2 regions of the Cupriavidus sp. JZ107 genome follow, and region 1 is predicted to be linked to the other one. Evidence: predicted binding sites of a transcription regulator. Region 1 holds the regulator's gene; the other holds the start of a gene.

Region 1 (7,702 bases):
GGTGCTGCGCAGGATCAGCGTGCCGCAGTCGGGGTCGGGCCATTGCGGCACGGCATGCAGTTCGATGCAACGGTCGAGGTCGGCATCGCGCGGGCTGGCATCGATGCAGGCCAACGCCGCCAGACGGTATTGCGGGCGCGCCGGCGGTGCCGGTACCCACTGTGGCCAGCTTCCGGCGGGACGGTGCCCGCTGTCGTCGGCGAAGCTGCCGCGCGTCATCGCGTGGCGCTGCAGTTCGAGCATCGCCGCGATCAGCGCCGTGCGCGCCTGCGCGCGCCAGCTGCGCTGCAGGTGCCGATGCCAGCTGGCGGCTGCGATGCCGGCGACGATGGCGGCGATGGTGATCGCGACGAGCAGCTCGATCAGCGTGAAGGCGGCGGGGCGGGGTACCGTCATGGCGGATATGGCGGCACGAGTTCGCGCCAGCCGAGGCGTCGGATTCCGGCGCGTCCCGGCTGGCCTGCGGCTCCGTCGCGTGGAGACGGATCGATCCATTCGGTTTGCAGCACCACGCGGGCGGCCGGATCGCGGCCCTGGCCGAGTGCGGTGATCCGGTAGCGCCGCGCGGGCACGCCGGCGGGCGCCGATGCGCCGGTGTCCGATGCGCCGGTGTCTTTCTGCGGCAGGCGTTCGATCAGATAGCGCGGCACCGTGGTCGCGCCGGCCATCTCCGCAGGGATGACGGGCAGCGTCGCGCCGCTCTCCGTTCCGATCGGGATGCCGATGTCGTCGGCAGGCAGGCCCACCCCCATCCAGGCTCGCCACGGTGGCGGCTGGCCCACGGCGGCGCTGCACAGGCCGCGCTGTGCCTGCGTGCCGCAACGACCGGGCGCAGGCCATGTTGCGAAGCGATGGTCAGGCTGGGCCGATGCCGCGCTGGCGGCGGCGTCCGCCATTACCTTCGTGATGTCGCGCAGATTGCGCTCGCCGTCGATCAGCGCAAGCTCGGCGGCGCGGAACGCAATCTCGCGTTCGAGCCGCTGGCCGATCGCCTGATGTCCTGCCAGCAGCAGCACGAACAGCGCGCCCGCCAGGGCCATCGTCAGCGTCGACATCACGACCACGGAAATCAGCGTGATGGCGCCGCGTTGCGCTTGCCGAGACATCGCCTCGTCGTTGGCTTTCAACATGGCGACCCCGCGCGGAACGGCGCATTGCGCAGCCATACCGTGGTGGCGAAGACCCGCCGCGAAGCGTTGGGGCGCGAGCGCGGCCGGAACACGATATCGTCGCCCTGCTCGCCGGCCATGCGCGCCGGCAACAGTGGCAGCGGTAGCGGCGGCGGCAGCGCGGCGGTGGTGCCGACCCCGGTGCGCAGCACCAGCGCGATCTGCACGGCCAACACGCCGCACCACGCACCGGGTCCGGCCGCCGCAAGCTCGCTCGCGCGCAGGAAGGTGTCGACGCGGCCATCGCCATCGCGGTCGATGCCATAGCGCAGCTGCAGGGTCTCGACGCCGCGGGCCAGCGCCCCGGTGCTCCAGGTCCTGCCAGCGCTGCCGCCACCGCTGCCTCCATCGCCGCGCCCCGGGTAGCGGCACAGCAACTGCGGCTCGCCGTCGGCACCGTCGGCGACGTAAAGCAGATTGGCGGTCAGATAGTCGGCCGTTCGCGCCGACGACGCCGGCCTGGTTTCCGCAGGAACGGCCGCGATGGGGACGGGATATCCGCTGCAGTCGGTCAGATAGCGGTCCGGCAGCGCCGGATCGCCGGCCGGATGATCGCCGCCGAAGCGGATCAGCAGCGCATCGCTGCCGGCGACGCCGGGTTTGTCGCAAGCGAGCGTGCCGCCGAGCCTCGGTTGGCCGCAGTCGTCGCGGCCGCTCAGCGGCGCAGGCAGGGCAGTGGTCGGATCCGGATGCCAGCCCGCATGGCGCAGCAGCGCGGCAATCGCGTCGAGCAGGGCGGCGCCGCGCTGTTCGAGCTCGCGCTGCTCGGCGGCGATTGCGTAGGCGGAACGCACGGTCAGGAACACCATCGCCGCAGCGCCGGTCGCCAGCGTGCCGAGCAGCAGGCCGACCATCGCGTCGACCAGCGACGATCCGGCGGGCATACGCGCGGGCCGTGGTATCGCCGTGACTTGGGTCGAGGCCGATGCGGCCCGGCGCGGGCCAGGCACGATCGCGATCATGGCCGCAACCGCAGCGCGATCGCGCGCAACGCGATCCGGGGATGGGCGACACCGGTTTCGCCGCGCGGGCTGGGCGACGAAGGCAGGGGGCCGACCACCACGACGCGCTGGCCGGCCGGACAGTGCGACTGCGCCGCGTCGGTCGGCACCGACGCGCACCAGCGTGGCCGCGGCAGGCCGTCGGCATGCGCGACCGGGGGCAGCCTGGCGGGATCGGGCACGGCATCCGGCCCCGCCAGCCCGGCCAGTTCCGCGCCCTCGGCGGCGAGCCGCAGGGCTTGGCCGATCAGCAAGGGATCACGCCACCATTGCAGCGCGGTCGGGCCGAGCCGGGCCAGCGGCAGCAGGCCGATGCCGAGCACGGCCAGCGCGACCAGCGATTCGAGCAGCAGGTAGCCGCGGTGGGGCACGCGCCCGCGGTTGGAACGGTAGAGAACGGAAGGGGAAGCCGCCGAAGGGATCGCAACCATCGCTCTGGTCCTGTCGTGACAAGCGGGGACCAGATTAATCGTCAGCGGGCGGGGATCCGGTGTCGAATCGTGGAGGATTCGACAAGGTTTGCAACAGCGCAGGCCGCAACGGCAACCAGCAAGGCGCCGCTGCCCGTCATGCAGCGCCTCAGCGCTTGCCGTTGGGCGTGCTGACTTCGGCCAGCACGTCGGAGAACTCGGACACGTCCTCGAAGCTGCGATAGACCGAAGCGAATCGGATATAGGCGATCTTGTCGAGCTTGCGCAGCTCGCGCATCACCAGTTCGCCGACCTGGCTGCTGGGAATTTCCTTCTGTCCCAGCGCCAGCAGCTTTTCCTCGATGCGCGCGATCGCCTCGTCGATGGCCTCGGCCGATACCGGCCGCTTGCGCAGGGCCAGCCGCATCGAGTCCTTCAGCTTGCTGCGTGCGTAATCGACGCGGCTGCCGTTCTTCTTGACGATGGCCGGGAAGAACAGCTCGATCCGCTCATAGGTGGTGAAGCGCCGGTCGCAGGCCTCGCAACGGCGGCGCCGGCGCACGGTATCGCCTTCCTCGGACATGCGGGTGTCGAGCACCTGGGTATTGGAGTGACCGCAGAAGGGACATTTCATCGGACCACCTGGAGGCGGAGGTTGAGCGGCCGCGCGCCGCCCGGCAAGGCGGCGGCGCGCGGCGACGGCCGATCAGCCGTAGACCGGGAAGCGCTTGGTCAGCGCCGCGACCTGCTCGCGCACGCGCGCGATGTTGGCGGCGTCGTGCGGGTTGTCCAGCACGTCGGCGATCAGGTTGGCGACCTGGCGCGCTTCCTCTTCCTTGAAGCCGCGCGTGGTCATCGCCGGCGAGCCCAGGCGGATGCCCGAGGTCACGAACGGCTTTTCCGGATCGTTGGGGATCGCGTTCTTGTTGACCGTGATGTGCGCGTCGCCGAGGATCTTCTCGGCTTCCTTGCCGGTGATCTGCTTGGCGCGCAGGTCGACCAGCATCACGTGGCTCTCGGTGCGGCCCGAGACGATGCGCAGGCCGCGCGCGATCAGCGTGTCGGCCAGCGCCTGGGCGTTCTTGACGACCTGCTGCTGATAGGCCTTGAACTCCGGCGACAGCGCTTCCTTGAACGCGACCGCCTTGCCGGCGATCACATGCATCAGCGGGCCGCCCTGGATGCCGGGGAAGATCGCCGAGTTGATGGCCTTCTCATGCTCGGCCTTCATCAGGATCACGCCGCCGCGCGGGCCGCGCAGGCTCTTGTGCGTGGTGGTGGTGACGAAGTCCGCGTGCGGCACCGGGTTCGGGTAGACGCCCGCGGCGATCAGGCCCGCGTAGTGCGCCATGTCGACCATGAAATAGGCGCCGACCGACTTGGCCACCGCGGCGATGCGCTCGAAGTCGATGCGCAGCGAGAAGGCCGACGCGCCGGCGATGATCAGCTTCGGCTTCTTTTCCTGGGCCAGCTTTTCCAGCGCGCCGTAGTCGATGTCCTCGTCGGCGTTCAGGCCGTAGCTGACCACGTTGAACCACTTGCCGCTCATGTTCAGCGCCATGCCGTGGGTCAGGTGGCCGCCTTCGGCCAGGCTCATGCCCATGATGGTGTCGCCCGGCTTCAGAACGGCGAAGAACACACCCTGGTTGGCCTGCGAGCCGGAGTTCGGCTGCACGTTGGCGGCCTCGGCGCCGAACAGCTGCTTGACGCGGTCGATCGCCAGCTGCTCGACGACGTCGACATATTCGCAGCCGCCGTAGTAACGCTTGCCGGGATAGCCCTCGGCGTACTTGTTGGTCAGCTGCGAGCCCTGCGCGGCCATCACGGCCGGCGAAGTGTAGTTTTCGGAAGCGATCAGCTCGATATGGTCTTCCTGGCGCTGATTTTCCTGCTGGATGGCGGACCAGAGTTCGGGATCGATCTGGTCGATCGTGTAGCGGCTGCGTTCGAACATGGCGAAAACTCGTCTGTAGAAGGATCGGTGAAAACCGTGCAATGACGGCGGATGACCGAAGGATACGGGAACGGAACGACGGTAGGGCGCGCGGGGAAGACGCATGCGAACCGCGTCGCCGGCCTGGACGCGGGGCCCGGAGCTGGCGGCGCAGGGCGCACCCTGCTTCCCATTCGCTGGCCCAGGCGAGCGGCAGGCGCGGCGGCTATCGCAAGGGGCCGGAGCCGGGCATCGCGCCCTGGCATCGGACCGCTTCCGGTGGCGTGGCGCCAGAGATCTTGCGCTTCCTCGTGGTAGTACCCACTGACTTCGCCAGTCGCGCAAGGTGGAATGGTTGGCCGGAGTTTACGCGAGGCCCCGGCTCGCCGCAAGCCGGCCGGACCGCCTGGGTCAAGGCGCCGGCGGGCAGGCAGCGGCCGTTCGTCTGTAGGACGGTCCCGGCGTTGCGTTGTCGGACGCCGTGTGACACCGGGGCCGCGCCCGCGTCCGTTACAATCGCGGCCATGACGAATTTCGTATGGCCCCTGCGCGTCTACTGGGAAGACACCGACGCCGGCGGGGTGGTGTTCTACGCCAACTACCTCAAGTTTTTCGAACGCGCGCGCACCGAATGGCTGCGCTCGCTGGGTATCGAGCAGCAGGCCCTCGCCGACGAATCCGGCGTGGTCTTTGTCGTGCGCAGCACGGCGGTGGAATACAATGCGCCCGCCCGGCTGGACGATCTGCTGGAGATCCGCACCCGTATTGAACGGGTCGGGCCCGCCTCGGTCCAATTCGCCCAGGAAGCGTGGCGCGGGCCGCTGATGCTGGCCGCGGGCACGATCCGGGTGGGATGCGTGGACCGCAACAGCTTCCGCCCGGCCCCGATTCCCGCACCAGTCCTCGCAACCATCAAGACCGCTCGATGAATCCCGTGACCGTCACGCAAGACATGTCGATCCTTACGCTGGTGATGCACGCCAGCTTCCTGGCGCAGGCCGTGATGGCCTTGCTGGTCGTCATGTCCTTGTTCTCCTGGACCTATATTTTCCGCAAGCACATGGCGCTGCGCGCCGCGCGCACCCAGACCGAAGGCTTCGAGCGCGATTTCTGGGCGGGCGGCGACCTGCAGGCGCTGTATCACAGCGCGGCCAACAACCGGCACAGCACCGGCGCGCTCGAGCGGATCTTCGAGTCCGGCATGGGCGAATACCTGAAGGCGCGCGAGCGCAGCAACGACGCCGGCGCGCTGCTCGACGCGGCCCGCCGCGCGATGCGCGCCGCCTACCAGCGCGAGATGGACGTGCTCGAGTCCCACCTGCCGTTCCTGGCCTCGGTCGGCTCGGTCAGCCCGTACATCGGCCTGTTCGGCACGGTCTGGGGGATCATGAACGCGTTCCGCGGCCTGTCCAACGTCCAGCAGGCCACGCTGGCCTCGGTCGCGCCGGGCATCGCCGAAGCGCTGGTGGCCACCGCGATCGGCCTGTTCGCGGCGATTCCGGCGGTGATCGCGTACAACCGCTACGCGACCGAGATCGACCGGCTGGCGATCCGCTTCGAGAGCTTCATGGAAGAATTCCTCAACATCCTGCAGCGGCAGACCCGCTGAAGGCCAGGCCAAGGAGAAGCGCAGCATGGCAGCCATTCAGCGCCGCGGCGGCTCGCGCCGCCGGGCCAGCGCCGACATCAACGTCGTGCCGTATATCGACGTGATGCTGGTTCTGCTCGTCATCTTCATGGTGGCGGCGCCGATCGTCAGCCCCGCCGTGGTGGACCTGCCGACCGTGGCCGACGCCACGCCGCAGCAGAAGACCCCGCCGATCGTCGTCACCGTGCACGAGGACGGCACGCTGACCGCGCGCGGCAAGAATCCCGAGGGCGGATCGTTCGAGCGCAAGCTCGACACCAAGGGCCTGCTGGACTTCGTGCACCAGCGCCAGAACGAGAACCCGGACCAGCCGGTGGTGATTGCCGCCGCCCGCGCGGTCAAGTACGAGGCGGTGCTCGACGTGATGTCCGAACTGAAGGCCGATGGCGTCAAGCGCGTCGGCCTGATGGTCAAGTCCAAGTAACCGCTGGATGACGACCGGATGTCGCCCGGAACCCTGCCGTTAGCCTTTCCGATGAAGACCGCCGACTCCTACCCGTATCAGCCGGTCAAGGAACGCGGCACGCTGCGCTCCTTCCTGCTGGCGCTCTTCATGCATCTGCTGCTGGGCATCGTGCTGTACTACGGTGTCAACTGGCAGATCAGCACCCCGGCCGGCGTCGAAGCCGAGCTGTGGGAGGAAGTCCCCGATACCCCGGCTCCCGAGCCGACCCCGCGGCCGCAGCCCCAGCCAACCCCGGCGCCGCCGGCGCCGGTGGCGCAGCCCAAGCCCGAGGAAGACGCCGACATCGCGCTGGAGCGCCAGAAGCGCCGCGAGGCCGAGGCGCGCGAGGCCGCGCGCAAGCAGGCCGAGCTGAAGGCCCGCCAGGAGCGCGAGGAACGCGAGGCCGCCGAGCGCCGCGAGGCGCAGCGCAAGGAAGAGCAACGCAAGGAAGCCCTGCGCAAGGAAGAGCAGCGCAAGGAAGAGCAGCGGAAAGAGGCCCAGCGCAAGGAAGACCAGCAGCGCGCCGAGGAGCAGAAGCGCAAGGAACAGGCCGAGCGCAAGGAAGAGCAGGCGAAGAAGGCCAAGGCGGACGCCGAGGCGAAGGCCAAGGCCAAGGCCGATGCGGACGCGAAGGCCAAGCGCGAGGCCGCCGCCAACGCCCAGCGCCAGGCCGAGCTGGCTCGCCTGAAGGCGCTGGCCGGCGGCAGCGGCTCGGGCGGCGGCACCTCGGACAACGCCGGTTCGGGCGGCCGCGCCTCGCCGGGCTACGCCGACAAGGTGCGCCGCCGGGTCAAGCCGAACATCGTCTTCACCGAGGACGTGCAGGGCAACCCGACCGCGGTGGTGTCGGTATCGCTGGCGCCGGACGGCTCGCTGCTGTCGGCCCGCCTGTCGAAGTCCAGCGGCAATTCGGCGTGGGACAACGCCGTGCTGCGCGCGGTCGAGCGCTCCGACCCGCTGCCGCGCGACGACAACGGCAAGGCGCCGTCCAGCTTTACGATCACTTTCCGGCCCAAGGACTGAGGCAGGCAAGCGTATGATTTGCAACATAGTGCAACCGGGATCGCTGGCCGCCGGGCGGCTGGCTACCATCGGC
Region 2 (7,702 bases), 1.3 Mb from region 1:
CACCCGAATGTCTGGCTCAACGTGCTGCTGCTGGCCAGCCTGTCGGCGATCATCAATCTGCCGAGCGTGGCGGTGTGGGCAGTGTTCGGCGCGTCGCTGCGCCGCTGGCTGGCGCGGCCGCGCGTGCTGCGCGTGTTCAACGTGACGATGGCGCTGCTGCTGCTCGGCTCGCTGTGGCCGATCCTGGCGGCCGGACACTGAAAGCAGGCGCGTCCGCCGGGACGGGGAAGGGGCGGGGAAGAAAGGCGGGCGCCTCAGTCCTTCAGCGCGCGGATGGTGCCGAGGTTGCGCCAGTAGCCCTTGGCATCCATGCCGCAGCCGAACACATAGCGGTCCGGCACCGTGAAGCCGCAGAAGTCCGGATGCATCGGCTTGGACTTGGCCAGCGTCTTCTCGCACAGCACCGCCGCGTAGAAATCGCGCGCGCCCATGTCCATGATGCGCTGGCGGATCGCCGCCATGGTCTCGCCCTCGTCGAGGATGTCGTCGAGCACCAGCACGGTCCGGTCCTTGACCGACTCGCGTGGCGCGACGCGCCATTGCATCTCGCCGCCGACCGTCTTGTTGTTGTAGCGGGACAGGTGGATGTAGTCGAACTCGAGCGGGAATTCGAGCTTGGGCAGCAGCATGCCGGTGAAGACCACGGCGCCGCCCATCACCGACAGCACCAGCGGGAAGCGGTCTCCCATCTTGTCGGTGATCTCGCGCGCCATGCGGTCCAGCGACTGCTGCACCTGCTGCGCGCTGACGATTTCCTCGGAGTTCGCCCACAGTTCGCGGGCCTGTTCGGCAGTCATCATGATGTTCGGTCCTGTCTGGTGTTCTTTGCGGGCGGCAGTTCGATGGGGCGGATCAGCGGTTGAACAGGCCCTTCATGCCGCCCTTCATCGCGCCCATCGAGCGCATCATCTTGGCCATGCCGCCGCCCTTGAGCTTCTTCATCATGCTCTGCATCTGGTCGAACTGGTTCAGCAGGCGGTTCACTTCCTGCACCGGCACGCCGGCGCCCGCGGCGATGCGGCGCTTGCGGCTGGCCTTGATCAGCTCGGGCTTGGCGCGCTCGGCCGGCGTCATGCTGTTGATGATGCCTTCCATGCGGCGCACCTGCTTCTCGGCCTGATCCATATTGGCGCCCTGGGCCTGCTGGGCGAACTGCGCCGGCAGCTTGTCGACCAGGCTGCCCAGGCCGCCCATCTTCTTCATCTGGCCGATCTGCGCCTTGAAGTCCTCGAGGTCGAAGCCGCCGGTCTTCTTGATCTTCTTGGCGAGCTTCTCGGCCGCTTCCATGTCGACGCCGCGCTGCGCCTCCTCGACCAGAGCGAGGATGTCGCCCATGCCGAGAATGCGCTGGGCCATGCGATCCGGGTAGAACGGTTCGAGGCCGTCGAGCTTTTCGCCAACGCCAACGAACTTGATCGGGCGGCCGGTCACGTGCCGCACCGACAGCGCGGCGCCGCCGCGCGCATCGCCGTCGAGCTTGGTCAGCACCACGCCCGTCAGCGGCAGCGTGTCGTTGAACGCCTTGGCCGTGTTGACCGCGTCCTGGCCCAGCATCGCGTCGACCACGAACAGCGTCTCGGCGGGCTTGAGCGCGGCGTGCAGCGCGGCGATCTCCTGCATCATCGCCTCGTCGATGCCGAGCCGGCCGGCCGTGTCGACGATCAGCACGTCGTGATAGTGCTTGCGGGCCCAGTCGAGCGCGGCGCGGGCGATGTCGACCGGCTTCTGATCCGGCTGCGACGGGAAGAAGTCGGCGCCGACCTGGTCCGACACGGTCTTGAGCTGCGCGATCGCGGCGGGGCGGTAGACGTCGCACGAGACCGTCAGCACCTTCTTCTTCTTGTTTTCCTTCAGCCATTTGGCCAGCTTGCCGACCGTAGTGGTCTTGCCCGCGCCCTGCAGGCCGGCCATCAGGATGATCGCCGGCGGCTGCACCGCCAGGTTCAGCTCGGCCGCCTTGCCGGCCGCGCCGTCGGCCGCGACGGCTTCCTCGCCGCCGATCACCGCGGTCAGTTCGCGCTGCACCACGCCGACCAGCGCCTGGCCGGGCGTGAGGCTGCCGACCACTTCCTCGCCCAGCGCCTTTTCCTTGACGCGGGCCACGAACTCGCGCACCACCGGCAGCGCGACGTCGGCCTCCAGCATGGCCAGGCGAACCTCCCGCAACATCTCGGCGGTGTTGGCTTCGGTCAGGCGTGCCTCGCCGCGCATGGTCTTGACGACCCGCGCCAGGCGTTGAGTGAGATTGTCCAGCATGGCAGAAATCCGGAGGTGGGCTTTGTAGGGTTGCGGCGCGCCGCCGCGCTTGTCGGCCGGTGGCCGATCGCTGATCGACCATGCGGTGCGGGCCGTGGCGTGGCGGACGGGGGCCGATCGGGCGAATTCGCCGGGCGTCCATCGCGGCGCCGCCATCCGGCCTTGCCGCCGCGGGTCATTGCCGCCGGTCACCGCGGGTCAGTCACCGCCGTCGGTCACCGTAACAGGCGCTAGGGTAAACTGCGCGAATGGCGATTGTACTGTATGCCCTGACGGCACTCCTCTATTGCGCGCTGGCCTATCACGGCTGGGCGACGCGCCACGCCGGGCTGGCCACTAGCACGGCTGGCGGTCCGGGCCTCGGCGGCCAGCCGGGCTCGATGGTGCTGGTGCCGGGCCCCGCGCCGGGCGGCAGCGCCGAGGGGCAGCCTGCCTGGTGGCATCTGCTGATGGTGGCGGTGCTGGCCAGCCACGGCATGCTGCTGCACGAGACCATCTTTCCGGCCGACCGCATGGTGTTCGGCTTTGCCTTCGCGCTGTCGGCGATGCTGTGGCTGGGCGTCGGCATCTACTGGATCGAGAGCTTCTTCTTCTCGCTGGCGGGACTGGGCCTGGTCGTGATCCCGGTGGCGATGCTGGCCAGCCTGATGCCGCTCGCCTTCCCCGGCGCGCAGATCCTCGGCTATGCCGCGCGGCCGCTGTTCAAGCTGCATTTCATCATCGCCAACGTCGCCTACGGGCTGTTCACGCTGGCGGCCTTCCACGCCTTCCTGATGCTGCTGGTCGAGCGCCGGCTGCATGGTTTCAATCGCGGCCACGGCGTACACGTGCCGGGCGGCGCGATGGCCGCCGGCGCGCCGCAGCAGGCCGGCTGGCTGGGCCGCTGGCTCGACCTGCTGCCGCCGCTGCTGACGCTCGAGAAGCTGCTGTTCCGCTTGATCGCGGCCGGCTTCGTGCTGCTGACGATGACGATCGCCTCGGGGCTGCTGTTCTCCGAGGAGCTGTTCGGGCGGGTCTTCCGCTTCGACCACAAGACCGTGTTCGCGCTGGTCTCGTGGGTGATGTTCGCCGGCATCCTGGCGGGCCGGCGGTTCTACGGCTGGCGTGGCCGCGTGGCGCTGCGCTGGGTCATCGCCTCGTTCTGCATCCTGCTGCTGGCCTACGTCGGCAGCCGCTTCGTGATCGAAGTGATTCTGCATCGCCTCTGAAGCAAGGCATCGTCGATGGCACGTCTGTTCCTGTTGCTGGCGGTCCTGCTGGCCATATTCTGGTGGCTCGGCAGCCGCGTGCGCGCTCGGCGCGCCGATCCCCCGCCGGCCGATGCCGCTCCCGACGCGAATCGCCGGGCGCAGGAGCCGATCGTGCCGTGCGCCCACTGCGGCGTGCATCTGCCGCGCAGCGAGGCGATCGCCTATCAGGGCCTGCACTACTGCCGTGCCGGTCATCTCCCTGAAGCTCAGCAGCGATCTGGCGACCGCGGCGGCGACCCCGGCGGTTCCCCATGACCGCGCCGCTTCCGCCCCTGCTGCGGCTCGACGGCGCTGGCTGGGTCGAGGGCGCGCGCCGGGTGCCGTCGCCGAACTTCGATCCGCGCCCGCCCGGCATGCCGGTCGATCTGCTGGTGATCCACAACATCAGCCTGCCGCCCGGCGAATTCGGCAGCGACGATATCGAGGCGCTGTTCCTGAACCGGCTCGATCCGGCGCGCCATCCGTTCTTCGCCACCATCCACGAGGTCCGCGTGTCGGCGCATTTCCTAGTGCGGCGCAGCGGCGAGCTGCTGCAGTTCGTCTCGTGCGCCGAGCGCGCCTGGCATGCCGGCCAGTCGGCCTTCTTCGGGCGCGAGCGCTGCAACGACTTCTCGATCGGCATCGAGCTCGAAGGCTGCGACACGCTGCCGTTCGAGCCGGCCCAGTACGACACCGCGGCCGCGCTGTCGCGGCTGCTGGTGCGGGCCTATCCGATCGCGGCCGTGGCCGGCCACAGCGATATCGCCCCCGGCCGCAAGACCGACCCCGGTCCGTGCTTTGACTGGCCGCGCTTTGCGCAGGCCGCGGGACTCGCGCCGGCGATGCTGCCGTACCGTTGCGGCGGCGCCGCGGCCTAGCCGAAAACCCCGCGCCGGCGCGGGGCTATCGGAAGCGTGGCGCTAATCAAAAAAAATTCTTTCGTCGGTGCGCCAGCCGACAAAACGGCCGCAACCCTTGAGCCGCTTGGTCTGGCGGGGAGCCGGGGTGCCGGCGTGACGCCGGACCGGCCCGCGGACGCGCTTGTCAAGACTGGTCAACGCGATTCATTTCACTATACTTAGTCCAGCTTTTCGTCATGACCACTATATCTAGTGGTGCTTTCGGGGAGCCGACCTAGGCGTGCAGCGTCCGCCACGGGCTCGGCAGGTTGCCTTCGCGCCACGCGCGGCGGGCGTTTCCAGCCGGCCCCCAGCATGCGGCACCGGCGCGCCACACGGTCGGCACGTCACAAGAGCCCTCCACGGGAATGCAGCAAGGCAGTAATCCGGCACGGCATCGCCGCGCATGGGATGTCTCTTTTTGCGCATTTTCCAGGGGCTCTTTGTCGTTGATAACACTGGTCACAAAAACAGGAGTGCTACATGCAGACGGCCCAACAAGACATCGCCGGCAACGCCGGTATCGCCGCCGTGGCGCAGCCGAGCCCCGCCGCTGAGAACGCCGCTGGCAACTACCAGGATTACAAGATCATCCGCCGCAACGGCGCGGTGGTCGCTTTCGAGCCGAGCAAGATCTCGGTGGCGATGACCAAGGCCTTCCTCGCCGTCAACGGCGGGCAGGGCGCCGCTTCCGCGCGCGTGCGCGAGCTGGTCGAGCAGCTGACCCAGAACGTGGTGCGCGCGCTGCTGCGCAGCCGCCCGAACGGCGGCACCTTCCACATCGAGGATGTGCAGGATCACGTCGAACTGGCGCTGATGCGCTCGGGCGAACATGAAGTGGCGCGCGCCTACGTGCTCTACCGCGAGAAGCGCAACCAGGAGCGCGGCCAGGCCAATGCCCAGGCCGTCGCCCGCGTGGCGCAGACCGTGGCCAACTTCAACGTCACCGACGGCGGCGTGACGCGTCCGCTGGATCTGGTCGCGCTGCACGCGCTGATCGACACCGCCTGCGCCGGCCTGGGCGAAGGCGTCGATGCCGAGCCGATCCTGAAGGAAACGGTCAAGAACCTGTACGACGGCGTGCCGATGAGCCAGGTCTACGACTCGGCCATCCTCGCCGCGCGCACGCTGATCGAAAAGGACCCGGCCTACAGCCAGGTCACCGCCCGCATCCTGCTGCACACGATCCGCAAGGAAATCCTCGGCGAGGAAGTGACCCAGGCCGAGATGGGCAGTCGCTACGCCGAGTACTTCCCCAAGTTCATCGCCCGCGGCATCGAGGCCGAACTGCTCGACGAGAAGCTGGCGACCTTCGACCTGGCGCGCCTGGGCGCGGCGCTGGACGCCTCGCGCGACTTCCAGTTCAACTACCTGGGCCTGCAGACGCTGTACGACCGCTACTTCCTGCACGTCGACGAGACCCGCATCGAGATGCCGCAGGCCTTCTTCATGCGCGTCGCGATGGGCCTGGCGCTGAACGAGACCGACCGTGAAGGCCGTGCGATCGAGTTCTACAACCTGCTGTCGTCGTTCGACTTCATGTCGTCGACGCCGACGCTGTTCAACTCGGGCACCCGCCGCTCGCAGCTGTCCTCGTGCTACCTGACCACGATCTCCGACGATCTGGAAGGCATCTACGAGGGCCTGAAGGAGAACGCGCTGCTGTCGAAGTTCGCCGGCGGCCTGGGCAACGACTGGACCAACGTGCGCGCACTGGGCTCGCACATCAAGGGCACCAACGGCAAGTCGCAAGGCGTGGTGCCGTTCCTGAAGGTGGTCAACGACACCGCCGTGGCGGTCAACCAGGGCGGCAAGCGCAAGGGCGCGGTCTGCGCCTACCTGGAGACCTGGCACCTGGACATCGAGGAATTCCTCGAGCTGCGCAAGAACACCGGCGACGACCGCCGCCGCACGCACGACATGAACACCGCGAACTGGATTCCGGACCTGTTCATGAAGCGCGTGATGGAGAACGGCGAGTGGACGCTGTTCTCGCCGTCGACCTGCCCGGACCTGCACGACAAGGTCGGCAAGGAATTCGAGAAGGCCTACCTCGGTTACGAGGAGAAGGTGGCGCGCGGCGAGCTGAAGCTGTTCAAGAAGATCCCCGCGATGCAGCTGTGGCGCAAGATGCTGGGCATGCTGTTCGAGACCGGCCATCCGTGGATCACCTTCAAGGATCCGTGCAACATCCGCAGCCCGCAGCAGCATGTCGGCGTGGTCCACAGCTCGAACCTGTGCACCGAGATCACGCTGAACACCAACGACAGCGAAATCGCGGTCTGCAACCTGGGTTCGGTCAACCTGGTCGCGCACCTGAAGCAGCAGGCCGACGGCAGCCACGCGCTCGACCACGCCAAGCTCGAGAAGACCATCCGCACCGCGATGCGCATGCTCGACAACGTGATCGACATCAACTACTACGCGGTCGACAAGGCACGCAATTCGAACCTGCGCCACCGTCCGGTCGGCATGGGCATCATGGGCTTCCAGGACTGCCTGCACGTGCTGCGCGTGCCGTACGCCAGCGACGCCGCGGTGCAGTTCGCCGACACCTCGATGGAGGCGGTCTGCTACTACGCCTACCAGGCCTCGACCGAGCTGGCCGAGGAGCGCGGCCGCTACAGCACCTATCAGGGTTCGCTGTGGGATCGCGGCATCCTGCCGCAGGATTCGCTGAAGCTGCTGGCCGAGGAGCGCGGCGGCTACCTCGAGGTCGACCAGTCGTCGACGATGGATTGGGACAAGCTGCGTGCCCGCATCAAGCAGCACGGCATGCGCAACTCGAACTGCATCGCGATCGCGCCGACCGCGACGATCTCGAACATCATCGGCGTGTCGGCCTGCATCGAGCCGACCTTCCAGAACCTGTACGTCAAGTCGAACCTGTCGGGCGAGTTCACCGTGGTCAACGACTACCTGGTGCGCGACCTGAAGGCACGCGGCCTGTGGGACGAGGTGATGGTCGCCGACCTGAAGTACTTCGACGGCTCGCTCGCCCGCATCGACCGCATTCCGCAGGACCTGCGCGACCTGTACGCGACCGCGTTCGAGGTCGAGCCGACCTGGCTGGTGGAGGCCGCCAGCCGCCGCCAGAAGTGGATCGACCAGGCCCAGTCGCTGAACATCTACATGGCCGGCGCCTCGGGCAAGAAGCTGGACGATACCTACAAGCTGGCGTGGATCCGCGGCCTGAAGACGACCTACTACCTGCGCACCATCGCCGCCACGCACGTCGAGAAGTCGACCGTGTCGCGCGGCTCGCTGAACGCGGTGTCCTCGGGCGCCGGCGCCGGCGGTGCCTCGGCCTCGTCGATC

Evidence for each region. Region 1 encodes NrdR, which represses ribonucleotide reductase genes. Its sites were predicted from a motif close to CACNANATNTNGTG; they were not measured.
Region 2: M1D55_RS11790 (ribonucleoside-diphosphate reductase subunit alpha) is a predicted target of NrdR. The motif match lies at 4,587-4,600, and genes of this name have one in related genera.

Annotation. Positions count from the first base shown of each region.
Region 1 covers NZ_CP096481.1:2,626,545-2,634,246, reverse strand. The annotation lists gene M1D55_RS21585 (prepilin-type N-terminal cleavage/methylation domain-containing protein) at 1-396, opposite strand, end outside; gene M1D55_RS21580 (pilus assembly protein) at 393-1,130, opposite strand; gene M1D55_RS21575 (PilW family protein) at 1,124-2,053, opposite strand; gene M1D55_RS21570 (type IV pilus modification PilV family protein) at 2,128-2,601, opposite strand; gene nrdR (transcriptional regulator NrdR) at 2,750-3,214, opposite strand; gene glyA (serine hydroxymethyltransferase) at 3,287-4,534, opposite strand; ZMP/ZTP riboswitch at 4,763-4,864, opposite strand; gene ybgC (tol-pal system-associated acyl-CoA thioesterase) at 5,038-5,442, shown strand; gene tolQ (protein TolQ) at 5,439-6,122, shown strand; gene tolR (protein TolR) at 6,148-6,585, shown strand; gene tolA (cell envelope integrity protein TolA) at 6,637-7,629, shown strand.
Region 2 covers NZ_CP096481.1:475,068-482,769, forward strand. The annotation lists gene M1D55_RS11760 (LysE family translocator) at 1-201, shown strand, start outside; gene M1D55_RS11765 (hypoxanthine-guanine phosphoribosyltransferase) at 255-800, opposite strand; gene ffh (signal recognition particle protein) at 853-2,256, opposite strand; gene M1D55_RS11775 (cytochrome C assembly family protein) at 2,505-3,464, shown strand; gene M1D55_RS11780 (PP0621 family protein) at 3,480-3,761, shown strand; gene ampD (1,6-anhydro-N-acetylmuramyl-L-alanine amidase AmpD) at 3,758-4,363, shown strand; gene M1D55_RS11790 (ribonucleoside-diphosphate reductase subunit alpha) at 4,868-7,702, shown strand, end outside.